DNA from 3 places in the Mesorhizobium sp. M0189 genome. Region 1 is predicted to be linked to each of the others. Evidence: predicted binding sites of a transcription regulator. Region 1 holds the regulator's gene; each other region holds the start of a gene.
The links. Region 1 encodes LexA, which represses DNA repair genes until DNA is damaged. Its sites were predicted from a motif close to TGTTCNNNNTGTGTTCNG; they were not measured.
Positions count from the first base shown of each region.

Region 2: NKJ09_RS10145 (DNA recombination protein RmuC) is a predicted target of LexA. The motif match lies at 2,443-2,460, and genes of this name have one in related genera.
Region 3: NKJ09_RS07480 (helicase-related protein) is a predicted target of LexA. The motif match lies at 2,222-2,239, and genes of this name have one in related genera.

Region 1 is NZ_JAMYSW010000001.1:454,499-458,787, reverse strand. Features, by position in the region: gene kynU (kynureninase) at 1-721, opposite strand, end outside; gene lexA (transcriptional repressor LexA) at 1,193-1,924, shown strand; gene NKJ09_RS02185 (ComEC/Rec2 family competence protein) at 1,918-4,289, opposite strand, start outside.
Region 2 is NZ_JAMYSW010000004.1:357,132-361,420, reverse strand. Features, by position in the region: gene NKJ09_RS10155 (cation diffusion facilitator family transporter) at 1-632, shown strand, start outside; gene NKJ09_RS10150 (GFA family protein) at 700-1,104, shown strand; gene NKJ09_RS10145 (DNA recombination protein RmuC) at 1,148-2,410, opposite strand; gene def (peptide deformylase) at 2,514-3,044, shown strand; gene fmt (methionyl-tRNA formyltransferase) at 3,061-3,990, shown strand; gene NKJ09_RS10130 (GNAT family N-acetyltransferase) at 3,987-4,289, shown strand, end outside.
Region 3 is NZ_JAMYSW010000003.1:357,130-361,418, reverse strand. Features, by position in the region: gene NKJ09_RS07495 (acetyl-CoA C-acetyltransferase) at 1-845, shown strand, start outside; gene phbB (acetoacetyl-CoA reductase) at 950-1,675, shown strand; gene NKJ09_RS07485 (hypothetical protein) at 1,708-2,007, shown strand; gene NKJ09_RS07480 (helicase-related protein) at 2,406-4,289, shown strand, end outside.

The sequences.
Region 1 (4,289 bases):
CCGCATAGATGAAGGCAGGCGCGCCCGGTCCGCCATTCAGATATTTGTAGGTGCAGCCAACGGCAAAATCGGCGTTTGCCGTGTCGAGCTCGACTGGCATCGCACCGGCGGTGTGGCAGAGATCCCAGACGATCATCGCCCCGGCTTCCTGGGCCCTGCGCGTCAGCGCCGGCATGTCGCGCAGTTCGCCCGACTTGTAGTTGACGTGGTTGACCAGCACCACGGCGGTGCGTTCGTCGATCAGCTCTTCGATGCTCGGCGCGTCGACCCCCGAGAGGCGCAGCAGCGTATCTTTTCGCGTCGAAACCACACCCTCAGCCATGTAGAGGTCTGTCGGAAAACTGTCGCCCTCGGCGACGATGACCTGCCGCTCCGGCCGCATGGCCATGGCGGCGTGCAGCAGCTTGTAGATGTTGACCGATGTCGTGTCGCAGACCACCGTCTGGCCGGCCGCGGCACCGATCAGGCGCCCGAGCTGGTCGCCAAGTTCGAGCGGCATGTTGAACCAGCCGGCCGTGTTCCAGGCGCGGATGAGATCATGCGCCCATTCTTCGGTCACTGCCTTGCTCAATTCATCGAAAGCGGCACGCGAAGCGGCCCCTAGCGAATTGCCGTCGAGATAGATCACTCCTTGCGGCAGCACAAAGCGGTCGCGCATCGCGCGCAGCGGATCTGCAGCATCCATCGCCCTTATGGCCACGAGATCGGGAATTCCTGTCATGATTTGTCTGCTCCCCAAGATTCACCGCAACGCCGGACACGCATCGACGGCATCCATCGGTCACGAGCGGTTCTCCATTACCTGGTATCGCGCAGCAAGGCTCCACCGGCGACAAGTTGCCTGACCATGCGGTGGAAACCAGGAGCCAAGCCAACCCAAGGTTGGCGTTTTGAGTTCGTTTCGTTCACGGTGCATTGACCAAACCGCACAGTCGATACGGCTTCAATTCCGTGCCCCTTTGCCGGCTGACGGCCGATACCAGTGCCGCCTTCTGGAAACCCAGAGGCCGCAAACGAAAGCAGAATCAAGGCGATGAGGCCCGCGGCGGTGAAAATGCAGCGTCCCGGTTTGGCGAGTGGTATCGTTACCCGAGCCCTAACACATTCATTAAACTTTAAACAGTTGCGGAACACAACTGGAACAGATAGTGTTTGTTCTGGGTTTGTTTTTCTGATTCTGTTGGGGGTCGCTATGCTGACACGCAAACAACACGAACTGCTTATGTTCATCCACGAAAGGCTGAAGGAAAGCGGTATCCCGCCCTCCTTCGACGAGATGAAGGAAGCGCTCGACCTGGCTTCCAAATCGGGAATCCACCGGCTGATTACGGCGCTGGAGGAGCGCGGCTTCATTCGCCGTTTGCCCAACAGGGCCCGTGCGCTGGAGGTGCTGCGCCTGCCCGATTCGATCGCCCCCGGCCTCAATGCGGCACGCAAGTTCTCGCCGAGTGTCATCCAGGGCAGTCTTGGGCAAGGTCCTCGGCAAGGCAAGCCGACATCGTCGCGCGTCCCTGCAGCCGGCAATGACGACGATGTCGTCGCCGCCGTGTCTATCCCGGTGATGGGCCGCATCGCCGCTGGTGTGCCGATCGATGCCATCCAGCACCAGACGCATTCGATCTCGGTGCCGCCGGACATGATCATGGGCGGCGAGCATTATGCGCTCGAGGTCAAAGGCGATTCGATGATCGAGGCTGGCATTTTCGACGGCGACACGGTGATCATCCGCAATGCCGATACGGCGAGCCCCGGTGAGATCGTGGTGGCACTGGTCGACGAGGAAGAAGCGACGCTGAAGCGGTTCCGCCGCAAGGGCGCCTCGATCGCCCTGGAAGCCGCCAATCCGGCCTACGAGACGCGCATCTTCGGACCAGACAGGGTCAAGGTGCAGGGCAAGCTCGTTGGGCTGATCCGCCGCTACTGAGCTGCGCCCTTGGCGCCGGCTTTTGGCTTGTCGGCTCTGCGGTATGGCGGCATGCCCCGCGCCGCGCGTGAAAATTTCCGCTGCACGTGCCAGGGCCGGTATGATTTTTCGACGGCGAAGCGGATTTCGGCGCGTGTTGCCGCTTGTGGATCGAAATAGACGGCCGCACTTCCCGCGCGCGCCAGTTGCCGTTTGGTGACGACGAGGACCAGCCGGTCGTAGTAGCAGGGATTATGGGCGGTGGCGTCGTCGATGACGATCAAGCTGGCAAAGGCGCAGGCTGGCCGTGCAGTATCGCGGTCATTGGCTAGCGCGATGATCGCGCCGGATGGATGCCTGGCAAGGCAGAGACCGTCCGTGCAAATGAACGGCATGCCCGGCGGTAAGTCGGCCGGATCGGCAATGTCGAATTGCGGATCGTTCTTTCCAGGTGTTTCCGGCGCGACGATAGCCTCTGATGTGAGCGCGCGTTTCCAGTTGTCGATGGTGAACTCATTCGGGCGTGCCCGGTTGACCGCGAGTTCACCGCTGCCGATCGGCAGCGCGACGAGCCGTGCGTCCTCCGAGATCAATACATCGGGTACGCGCGTCTGCGTTGTCGTTAGCAAGCCGGCGAGCGCAAAAGGAAGGGCCACGAGCCGCAACCAGGTCGTCGCCATGCTGGCAATGACGAGGGCGATCGTCACCAAAAGGACAGATCTCAGCGAAATCAGCCCGACCGCATCGATCGGCGAGCGCTCGGAGATCCACCCGGACAGGGCGATCATCGCCGTCAGCCCCTTGCCCATCACGTAGAGGAAAGGCCCATCCGCGCCGAACGGCATCGCCAGCGCACTGAGGACGGCGAAGGGCATGACGACCAGTGAGACGATAGGCATGATGGCCAGATTGGCGAACAGGCTGAGCGGCGCCACGCGCTGGAAATGCCATATGGCGAAAAGCGCCGTGGCGCTCCCTGCAATGATCGAGGTCATCGCCAGGCCGCCCATGCCCATCAGTACCTTTCTAGTGGCAAAGCGTAGCGGCGACCGCCGGGGCGGCGGCGTGGTGGCCCCGCCGGCGCGGTAATCGGACCAGCCTGCATAGGCGCCGACAAGGGCCGCCGTCGCGGCGAAGGACATCTGGAAGCTCGGACCGACCACCTCGTGCGGCGACACCAGAATGACCGCGATGGCCGAGATCGCCAGGTTGCGCATGGTGAGCGCGGCCCGGTCGAACAGCACGGCGATAAGCATCACCGCCAACATGATGAAGCTGCGTTCGGCCGCCACCACAATGCCGGAAAAGACGAGGTAGGCCGCAATCGAAAAAAGCGCGGCGGCCGCCGCGTATTTCTTGACCGGCCGTCGCGATGAGAAATCGGGAAACAGCGCAAAGGCGCCGCGCAGCAGCGCCATAATGGTGCCGGCGACCAACGCCATATGCAGCCCCGAGATGGAGATGATGTGGTAGATGCCGGTACGCCGCATCGCTTCGTTGATCTCCTCGGGAATGCCGGCGCGCACGCCGACGATCAGCGCAGCAGCAATCTCGCCCTCGGCGCCGCCGATGCGGCTGCGGATATGGTCGGCGATGGATTCGCGCGCGTCTTCGATCGCGGAAGAAAGCCGCGCGGCAAACGGCATGCTGCCCGACGACACGACTTTCGGATTGCCGAGAAAAAAGCCGCTGCCGCCGATACCGGCAAAATAGCTGTCGAAGGAGAAATCATAGCTGTCGGGCCGCACCGGCCCGGTCGGCGGCAGCAGCCGCACATAGCCGGCGATCTCGGAACCGGCGGTCAGCTCAGCCGGTATTTTCATCGCCGAAACGCGGACCCGTTCCGGCATGTAGCGCAGTGTCGGCCTGGCGGTTGAGATCACATCGATCGTCAGCCTGATGCGGCCGCTCGCCATGGGCTCGAACGATACGACGCGACCCGTGAGGCGCGTCGAGATTTCGGAACCGAGCATATGCGTTCCGACACGCCAGGTCTCGACCTTGGCGGCAAGCACGCCAAGCGCGCAGAGCAACGCCGCCATGAAGCACAGGCGGGTTCTGGGCCACGACCGCGAGGCGACGGCACAGAGGGCTGCCAAGGCGACGATTGCGATCGGCTGTGGAAAGGCCGGCTCCACCGCCAGCGCAAAATATACGATCACCCCGCATGCGAGGAACACCGGCACCAGCAGGAAGGCGACCCCACGGTCGAGCTCCAGGCCGACCGCCGAGGTTACGCCGTTGCGGATACGGGACGGTGACGGGAGGCGGAAACGCCGGCGTAGGCGCACGATGGGCTCGGCCGCGGGCACGAGAACCGTTGCTGGGTCGCTCGCCGGCAGCGACGGGGCATCAAAGCGTGGAACCGGCAGCAATGCCGGTGCCG
Region 2 (4,289 bases), on a different contig from region 1:
CCAACGCAAAGGTGAACTACGCTGTACTTGGCCTTTCCTTCCTGTTCGAAGGCACCTCCTGGCTGGTGGCGCTGAACGAGTTCCGCCACCAAAAAGGCAGCCACGGCTGGCTCGAGGCGGTGCAGCTCAGCAAGGACCCGAGTGTCTACACCGTACTCTTCGAGGACAGCGCGGCACTTCTCGGCCTCGTTGTCGCCTTCGCCGGCATATTGGCGGCGGAACTGCTGGACATGCCGAAGCTCGACGGCGCCGCGTCGATCGGCATCGCGCTGATCCTGGGCGCGACCGCGATCTTCCTGGCCCGCGAAAGCAAGAGCCTGCTGCTCGGCGAGCCGGCCTCGCCCGAGGTGCAAATGAAAGTGCTGGCCATTGTCCAGCAGGACCCGGCGGTGCGGCGGGCAAATGGCGTACTGACGCTCCATATGGGGCCTCAGGAGATCGTCGCCGCTCTGAGCATCGAGTTCGAGGACCACTTGTCGGCGCCCGAGATAGAGACCTGCGTCGAACGCCTCGAGACACGGCTGAAGGCGGAGATGCCGGAGGTCACGCGCCTGTTCGTCAAGCCGCAGACCACCGGCACCTGGGAACGGCGGAGCAAGGCCTTGGCGGCGTCCGGAGGGGAGCCGGCCTGAGGAAAATGGCTGCGCCATCGGGCAGTCCCGGTTATGATTGCGCGCAAAAGCTCCAGGAGGAACGAAGATGAAAATCGACGGCGGGTGTCATTGCGGCGCCATTACTTACGAGGCCGAGGTCGATCCGGAAAAGACCACCATTTGTCACTGCATCGATTGTCAGAAGCTAACCGGAACGGCCTTTCGCGTCACCGTGCCGGCGTCCGAGGACAATTACACGATCACCAAGGGCGCGCCGAAAATCTACATCAAGACCGGTTCGAGTGGTGCCAAGCGCGCTCAGGCATTTTGCGGTGAGTGCGGCTCGCATCTCTACGCCACGTCGGCGGGCGCGGGACCGAAGGTTTACGGCATCAGGGTCGGCACGGCATGGCAGCGCGATCAACTGGTGCCGAGAAAGCAGATCTGGCATCGCTCGGCGCTGCATTGGCTGCCGGAATTCGAAGGCACAACCATCATCGAGGAGCAGTAGCGCCAGACCGGGCGAAGCCTCGGCTCCGGTTCCGGCGTAGCTCTCAATCGTCGCCTTCGACGACCCTTAGCCTCAGCTGCCCGGTTTTCGAATCGGCAACACGCGCGCTGCTTTCCGCTTTTGCTCCGCTGCCATTCGACCCAGCGGTGTCCTCCGCCGGCTGCACGCCAAACTCCAGCGCCTCGATCTTTTGTCCGCGCCTGGTCACCTTCGATGTCGAGACGAGGATGTCCTCGATATCCTTGGCCGATTGACCGAAATGCGTCTGCAATTTGCGCACCCGCTCGTCGAGCCGAGAGACGTCTTCCATCAGCCGGATGACCTCGCCCTGGATCAGGTGCGCCTGCTCGCGCATACGGGCATCCTTGAGGATCGCCTGGATGACCTGGATCGACAGCATCAAAAGCGATGGCGAGACGATGACGATCCGCGATCGATGCGCCTTTTGGACAACGGCCTCGAAATTCTCGTGGATTTCGGCGAACACCGATTCCGAGGGCACGAACATGAAGGCAGTGTCCTGCGTCTCGCCCTGGATCAGGTATTTTTCGGAAATATCCCGGACATGCACCTCGATGTCGCGGCGGAAAGCCTGAGCGGCGGACTTCTGCAGGTCGGCGCCTTCGGCGGCACGGATGGCATTCCAGGCCTCGAGTGGAAACTTTGCATCGATGGCAAGCGACGGTGCGCCGTTCGGCATCTTCACCAGGCAGTCGGGCCGGCTGCCATTCGACAAGGTCGCCTGGAATTCATAGGCGCCGTGGGGCAATCCGTCGGCGACGATGGCTTCCATACGCGACTGGCCGAAGGCGCCGCGCGTCTGCTTGTTGGAAAGGATCGCCTGCAATTGCACGACCTGGCCGGCCAGCGACTGGATGTTGCCTTGCGCGATATCGATGACCGCCAGCCGCTCCTGCAGCTTGGCGAGGCTCTCATGCGTCGATCTCGTCTGCTCGGTCATGGTCTGGCCGAGGCGGCCGGTCATGGCGTCGAGGCGCTGGCCGATCGACTGGGTCAGTTCGGCCTGACGCGCCCCGAACACTTCGGCGATAGCGCCCATACGGCCCTGCATTTCCGCCTGGCTTGCCAAGATGCCGGCCATCCGCACCTCGGCGTCGCGGGCGTGGTCGGCGGCTTCGGCGGTCGCCATTGCACGCGCCTTGGCCGATCGCCAGAGCGCAATGACGAGCGCCACGAACAGGCCGAGGAACAGCATTGCGCCGAAACCCAGGGCATGGCCGAGCGTGATCGTGGTGGCGCCGAGGCGGGCGACAGGTTCGGACAGGATGGTGGCCAGATCGTTCATGCCGACAGCATAGATGATTCGGTCTGGCGGCACAGATCAAAACGTGAACGACCAGAAGGCGTCCCGGTTGACGCTTTTCCTGCGAGGTCTTAGGTGAGACGCCATGTCGATCAAGCCGCTTATCATCCTCCCCGATCCCGTCCTGCGTCAGGTTTCAAAACCGGTCGAGCGTGTCGACGGTGATTTGCGTAAACTGGCCGGCGACATGCTGGACACCATGTATGACGCGCCCGGCATCGGCCTCGCGGCGATCCAGGTCGGCGAACCCTTGCGCTTGCTGGTGATCGACCTCGCCAAGGAGGACGAGACGCCGGCACCGCACGTCTTCATCAATCCCGAAATCCTCGACAGCTCCGACCAGCGTTCGGTCTACGAGGAAGGCTGCCTGTCGATCCCGGATTACTATGCCGAGGTCGAGCGTCCGGCAGCGGTGCGGGTGAAGTATCTCGATCGCGACGGCAAGCTGCAGGAGATCGAGGCCGAGGGGCTGATGGCGACCTGCCTGCAGCATGAGATCGACCACCTAAACGGCGTGCTGTTCATCGACCACATCTCCAAGCTGAAGCGCGACATGGTGGTGAAGAAATTCAAGAAGCTCGCCAGGGACAAGGCGCCGGGCAAGATGGTGGGATAGGGGTCGACGAATGCCCCTGCGTGTCATCTTGATGGGTACGCCCGAATTCTCCGTGCAGACGCTGCGAGCGATCGCCGGGGCAGGGCATGAATTGGCAGCCGTCTACACGCAGCCGCCGCGCGCCGCAGGCCGGCGCGGGCTCGAGCTGACGCCGTCGCCGGTGCAGCGTGAGGCGGAGCGGCTTGGCATCGAGGTGCGGTCGCCGGTGTCGCTGAAGAGCGAGGCGGAGCAGCAGGCGTTCCGCACCTTGCGCGCCGATGTCGCCGTGGTCGTCGCCTACGGGCTGCTTCTGCCCAAACCTATTCTCGAGGCGCCGCGGCTCGGTTGCCTCAATGGCCACGCATCGCTATTGCCGCGCTGGCGCGGCGCTGCCCCTATCCAGCGCGCCATCATGGCCGGCGATACCGAGACGGGCATGATGGTGATGCGGATGGAGGAAGGCCTCGACACCGGGCCTGTGGCAATGGTTGAAAAATGCGCCATTGGACCCGACATGACGGCCGGCGATCTGCACGACCGGCTGATGATCCTGGGTGCTGCGCTGATGGTGCAAGCGCTCGAACGGCTCGAGCGGAATACGCTGACATTTACCACACAGGCGGAGGTGGGGGTGACCTACGCCAAGAAGATCGATAAATCGGAGACTCGCATAGACTGGCTGCGACCTGCCGGCGACGTGCACAACCAGATTCGCGGCCTGTCGCCCTTTCCCGGTGCATGGTGCGAGGCCGAAATCGGCGGCCGCATGGAACGGCTGAAACTGCTTCGCTCGACGCTCTCGCAAGGCGCCGGCGAACCGGGAGGAATTCTCGATGACCGGCTGACGGTTGCCTGCGGGTCAGGCGCGATCAGGCTGGTCGAAGTTCAACGTGCGGGCGGAAGGCCCATTGCCGCGCAGGAGTTTCTGCGCGGGGCCAAGCTCGAAAAAGGGATGAAATTGTCATGAGCATGATGTCCATACGCGCGGCGACGCCGCGGGACCGCGAGGCGATCCGCCTTGTCGAAGAACACGCATTCGGCCAGCAGGCGGAGGCCGGACTGGTCGACGCGCTGGTCACCGGCGGTGATGCCGTCGTCGAACTGGTGGCGGACGAAGACGGGCAAGTGGTCGGCCATATCCTGTTTTCACGGCTCTTCGTGCAGAATGGCGGCAAGAGCTTCCCGGCAGTCGCGCTGGCGCCGCTGGCAGTCGAGCCGTCGTTCCACGGCACCGGCATCGGCGGTGCCCTGGTCCGAGAGGCTCAT
Region 3 (4,289 bases), on a different contig from region 1:
TTGCCGGCGGCCAGGAATCGATGTCGATGGCTCCGCATGCGCAGCATCTGCGCGGTGGCGTCAAGATGGGCGATTTCAAGCTGATCGACACCATGATCAAGGACGGCCTGACCGATGCCTTCTATGGTTATCATATGGGCAACACGGCGGAGAACGTCGCCCGCCAGTTCCAAATCACCCGCGACGACCAGGACCAGTTCGCACTGGCTTCCCAGAACAAGGCCGAGGCTGCGCAGAAAGGCGGAAAATTCAACGACGAGATCGTTGCCTTCACAGTCAAGGGCAGGAAGGGCGACACGATAGTCGACCAGGACGAGTACATCCGCCATGGCGCGACGATCGACGCCATGACCAAGCTCAAGCCCGCCTTCGACAAAGACGGCACGGTGACAGCAGCCAATGCTTCCGGCATCAATGACGGCGCCGCCGCCGTGGTGCTGATGACCGAAGCGGAAGCCGCAAGGCGCGGCATCACGCCGCTGGTGCGTATCGTTTCCTGGGCGACCGCCGGCGTTGACCCGCAGATCATGGGGACGGGACCGATCCCCTCCTCGCGCAAGGCGCTGGCCAAGGCCGGCTGGTCGGTCGGCGACCTCGATCTGGTCGAAGCCAACGAGGCCTTCGCCGCGCAGGCCTGCGCCGTCAACAAGGACATGGGCTGGGACCCGTCCATCGTCAACGTCAATGGCGGCGCCATCGCCATCGGCCATCCGGTCGGCGCCTCGGGCGCCCGCATCTTCAACACGCTGGTCTACGAAATGCGTCGCAGAAGTGCCAAGAAAGGTCTTGCCACGCTGTGCATCGGCGGCGGCATGGGCGTTGCCATGTGCGTGGAAGCATTGTGATGAGATAAGCGATACGAATAGGATACTGGCGCAAAGCGAGTAGGGAAAAGAGGGCAAACCCTACCGCTTCAACGCTCACTCATCTGCATTTCCCGGGAGGACACATGACAAAGGTTGCAATCGTCACAGGCGGGTCGCGCGGCATCGGCGCGGCGATATCGGTCGCCTTGAAAAGCGCCGGCTATTCGGTTGCCGCAAACTACGCCGGCAATGAGGAAGCGGCAGCAAAGTTCAAGGCAGCGACCGGCATCCCGGTCTACAAATGGTCGGTTGCCGACTACGAGGCCTGCGCTGCCGGCATCAAACAGGTAGAGGCCGATCTCGGTCCCGTATCGGTGCTGGTCAACAATGCAGGCATCACGCGCGACGCGATGTTCCACAAGATGACGCGCGAGCAATGGAAAGAGGTCCTCGACACCAACCTTTCCGGCGTCTTCAACATGACGCATCCGTTGTGGGGCGGCATGCGCGACCGCAAATTCGGCCGCGTCATCACCATCTCCTCGATCAATGGCCAGAAAGGGCAGGTCGGCCAGGTCAATTATTCGGCCTCGAAGGCCGGCGATATCGGCTTCACCAAGGCGTTGGCCCAGGAAGGCGCGCGCGCCGGCATCACCGTCAACGTCATCTGCCCCGGCTACATCGCCACCGAGATGGTCAAAGCGATGGACGAGAAGGTGCTCAACGAGCGTGTCCTTCCGCAGATCCCGGTCGGCCGTCTCGGCGAGCCGGAGGAGATCGCGCGCTGCGTCGTCTTCCTCGCTTCCGACGATGCCGGGTTCATCACCGGCTCGACCATATCAGCCAATGGCGGGCAGTACATCGCCTGACCGTTTATCTTTACGTTGAGATAGATACGCGCTTGGACGAACGGGCCTGCAAAACGGCCCGTTTCTATAGCGGTCTTCCCGTTGCAAGATCTCGATTCAGCACGCTGCCCCAATCCGGCACGCAAAGGTTAACGGCCGCTGCGCAGCCTGTGCAAAAACTGCCCGGCAGCCTGTGGATTCTCGGTGGAAAAGCTGTTCACAACACAACATGTTGCGGTGAACAAACCAAGAAACTTTGCCTATCGCTGATTCGTCGCCGATTCGTTCCGGCTTTGAGCGGAACGTTAACGGCGAGAGCCGAAAACACCCTCGAAATGATTAAAGCGCATTAGGAAACATCAATAATTTCATAATGTTGGGCGAAGCAGATTGGCCGGCCACGATCATTCACCGGCAAAGGTTAACGGTGGTGCTCGTTTGAATGCCGCCTGCATGAATCGGGCCAGTTTCTGTGATTCAGCATGTGGTGAGACTCGCCGGCAGAAATCCCAGATGTAGCCGTGAACAAAACCTGAATCAGCGCGAGTCAGTGATTCGTCGCTGATTCGTTCCAGACTCGTTCCAACTGTTAATCGGGAACAGATTTCTGGCTTCGAACCGACCAATCAGCCTGCCCTCGGCACATTCCGCTTTCGCTTCGCGCCCGAAATCCCTATGTGTCGCCTGTCATACGCGGCCAATATGGGCGCGCTCCCGACAATGCGAGGCAGAGAGCCTTATTTCCAGGCCGATGAACATCCATCCGAAACACACTGAACCGCTGATCCTGTCGGGTCGAGACGTGACGGCCGTGCTCGGCCCGACCAATACCGGCAAGACCCATCTCGCCATCGAACGCATGGTGGCGCATGAGAGCGGCGTCATCGGCCTACCGCTCAGGCTGCTTGCCCGCGAGGTCTATACGCGCGTCTGCGAGAAGGTCGGCGCCCATAAGGTTGCGCTCATCACCGGCGAGGAAAAGATCCAGCCGGCGGGCGCGAAATACTCGGTCTGCACGGTGGAAGCGATGCCGCGCGAGACCGACGCCGCCTTCGTTGCCATCGACGAGGTCCAGCTCGCTGGCGATCTCGAACGCGGCCACATCTTCACCGATCGCATCCTGCATCTGCGCGGCCGCCAGGAGACGCTGCTGCTGGGTGCGGCCACCATGCACGGCATTCTGCAGCGCCTGCTGCGGGGCGTGTCGGTGGTGACCCGGCCACGGCTGTCGCATCTTGCCTATGCCGGCTCGAAGAAGCTGACCCGCCTGCCGCGGCGCACCGCGATCGTCGCCTTCTCGGCCGACGAGGTCTATGCCATCGCCGAGCTGATCCGCCGCCAGCAGGGCGGTGCCGCCGTCGTGCTCGGCGCGCTCAGCCCGCGCACCCGCAACGCCCAGGTGGCGCTGTTCCAGTCGGGCGATGTCGACTACCTCGTCGCCACCGACGCCATCGGCATGGGCCTCAACCTCGACCTCGACCACGTCGCTTTCGCCCAGAATCGAAAATTCGACGGCTACCAGTACCGCAACCTGACCGCGGCCGAGCTCGGCCAGATTGCCGGCCGTGCCGGCCGGCATCTGCGCGACGGCACCTTCGGCGTCACCGGCCAGGTCGATCCGCTGGATGAGGAATTGGTCAAGAAGATCGAGGCGCATGATTTCGATCCGGTGAAAGTGCTGCAGTGGCGTACCGCGCATTTCGATTTCGCCAACCTCGATGCGCTGAAGCGCTCGATCGAGACCAACGCCCCGGTCGAAGGCCTGACGCGCGCACTGCCGGCCGTGGACGCGCAGGCGCTCGAGCATCTGTCGCGCGACGAGGACATCCGGGCACTCACCACCGACGCCAGGCGGGTGGCGCTGCTGTGGGAAGCCTGCGCGCTGCCCGACTACAGGAAGATCGCGCCGGCCCAGCACGCCGACTTGATCGCCTCCATCTACATGGACCTTGCCAGGCACGGCCATGTCGACGAGAACTACATGGCCGAGCAGGTGCGCCGCGCCGACACCACTGAAGGCGATATCGACACGCTATCGCACAGGATTGCCCAGATCCGCACATGGACCTTCGTTTCCAACCGGCCCGGCTGGCTGGCCGATCGGGCACACTGGCAGGAAAAGACGCGCGAAATCGAAGACAGATTGTCGGATGCGCTGCATGAGCGGTTGACGAAACGTTTTGTAGACCGCAGGACTTCCGTCCTCATGCGGCGCCTTAGAGAAAACACGATGCCTGAAGCCGAAATCAGCCCAACCGGAACCGTCCTCGTCGAAGGCCATCACGTCGGCGAGTTGCAGGGTTTCCGCTTCACCGCCGACCAGAGCGCCGGCGGCGAGGACGCCAAGGCGGTGCGGGCGGCGGCGCAGAAGGCGCTTGCCGCCGAGTTCGAGGCGCGGGCCGAACGCTTCGGCGCCTCGGCCAATGGCGACATCGCGCTGGGTTCGGATGGCACGCTGCGCTGGATCGGCGCGCCGATCGGCACGCTGGTCGCTGGCGAAGACGCTTTGAAGCCGCGTCTCGTTCTGCTCGCCGACGAGCAACTCACCGGCCCGGCCCGCGACAAGGTTGCGGCGCGCGCCGAGCGCTTCGTCAATTTCCAGATCGAATCCCTGCTGAAGCCGCTGGTCGATCTC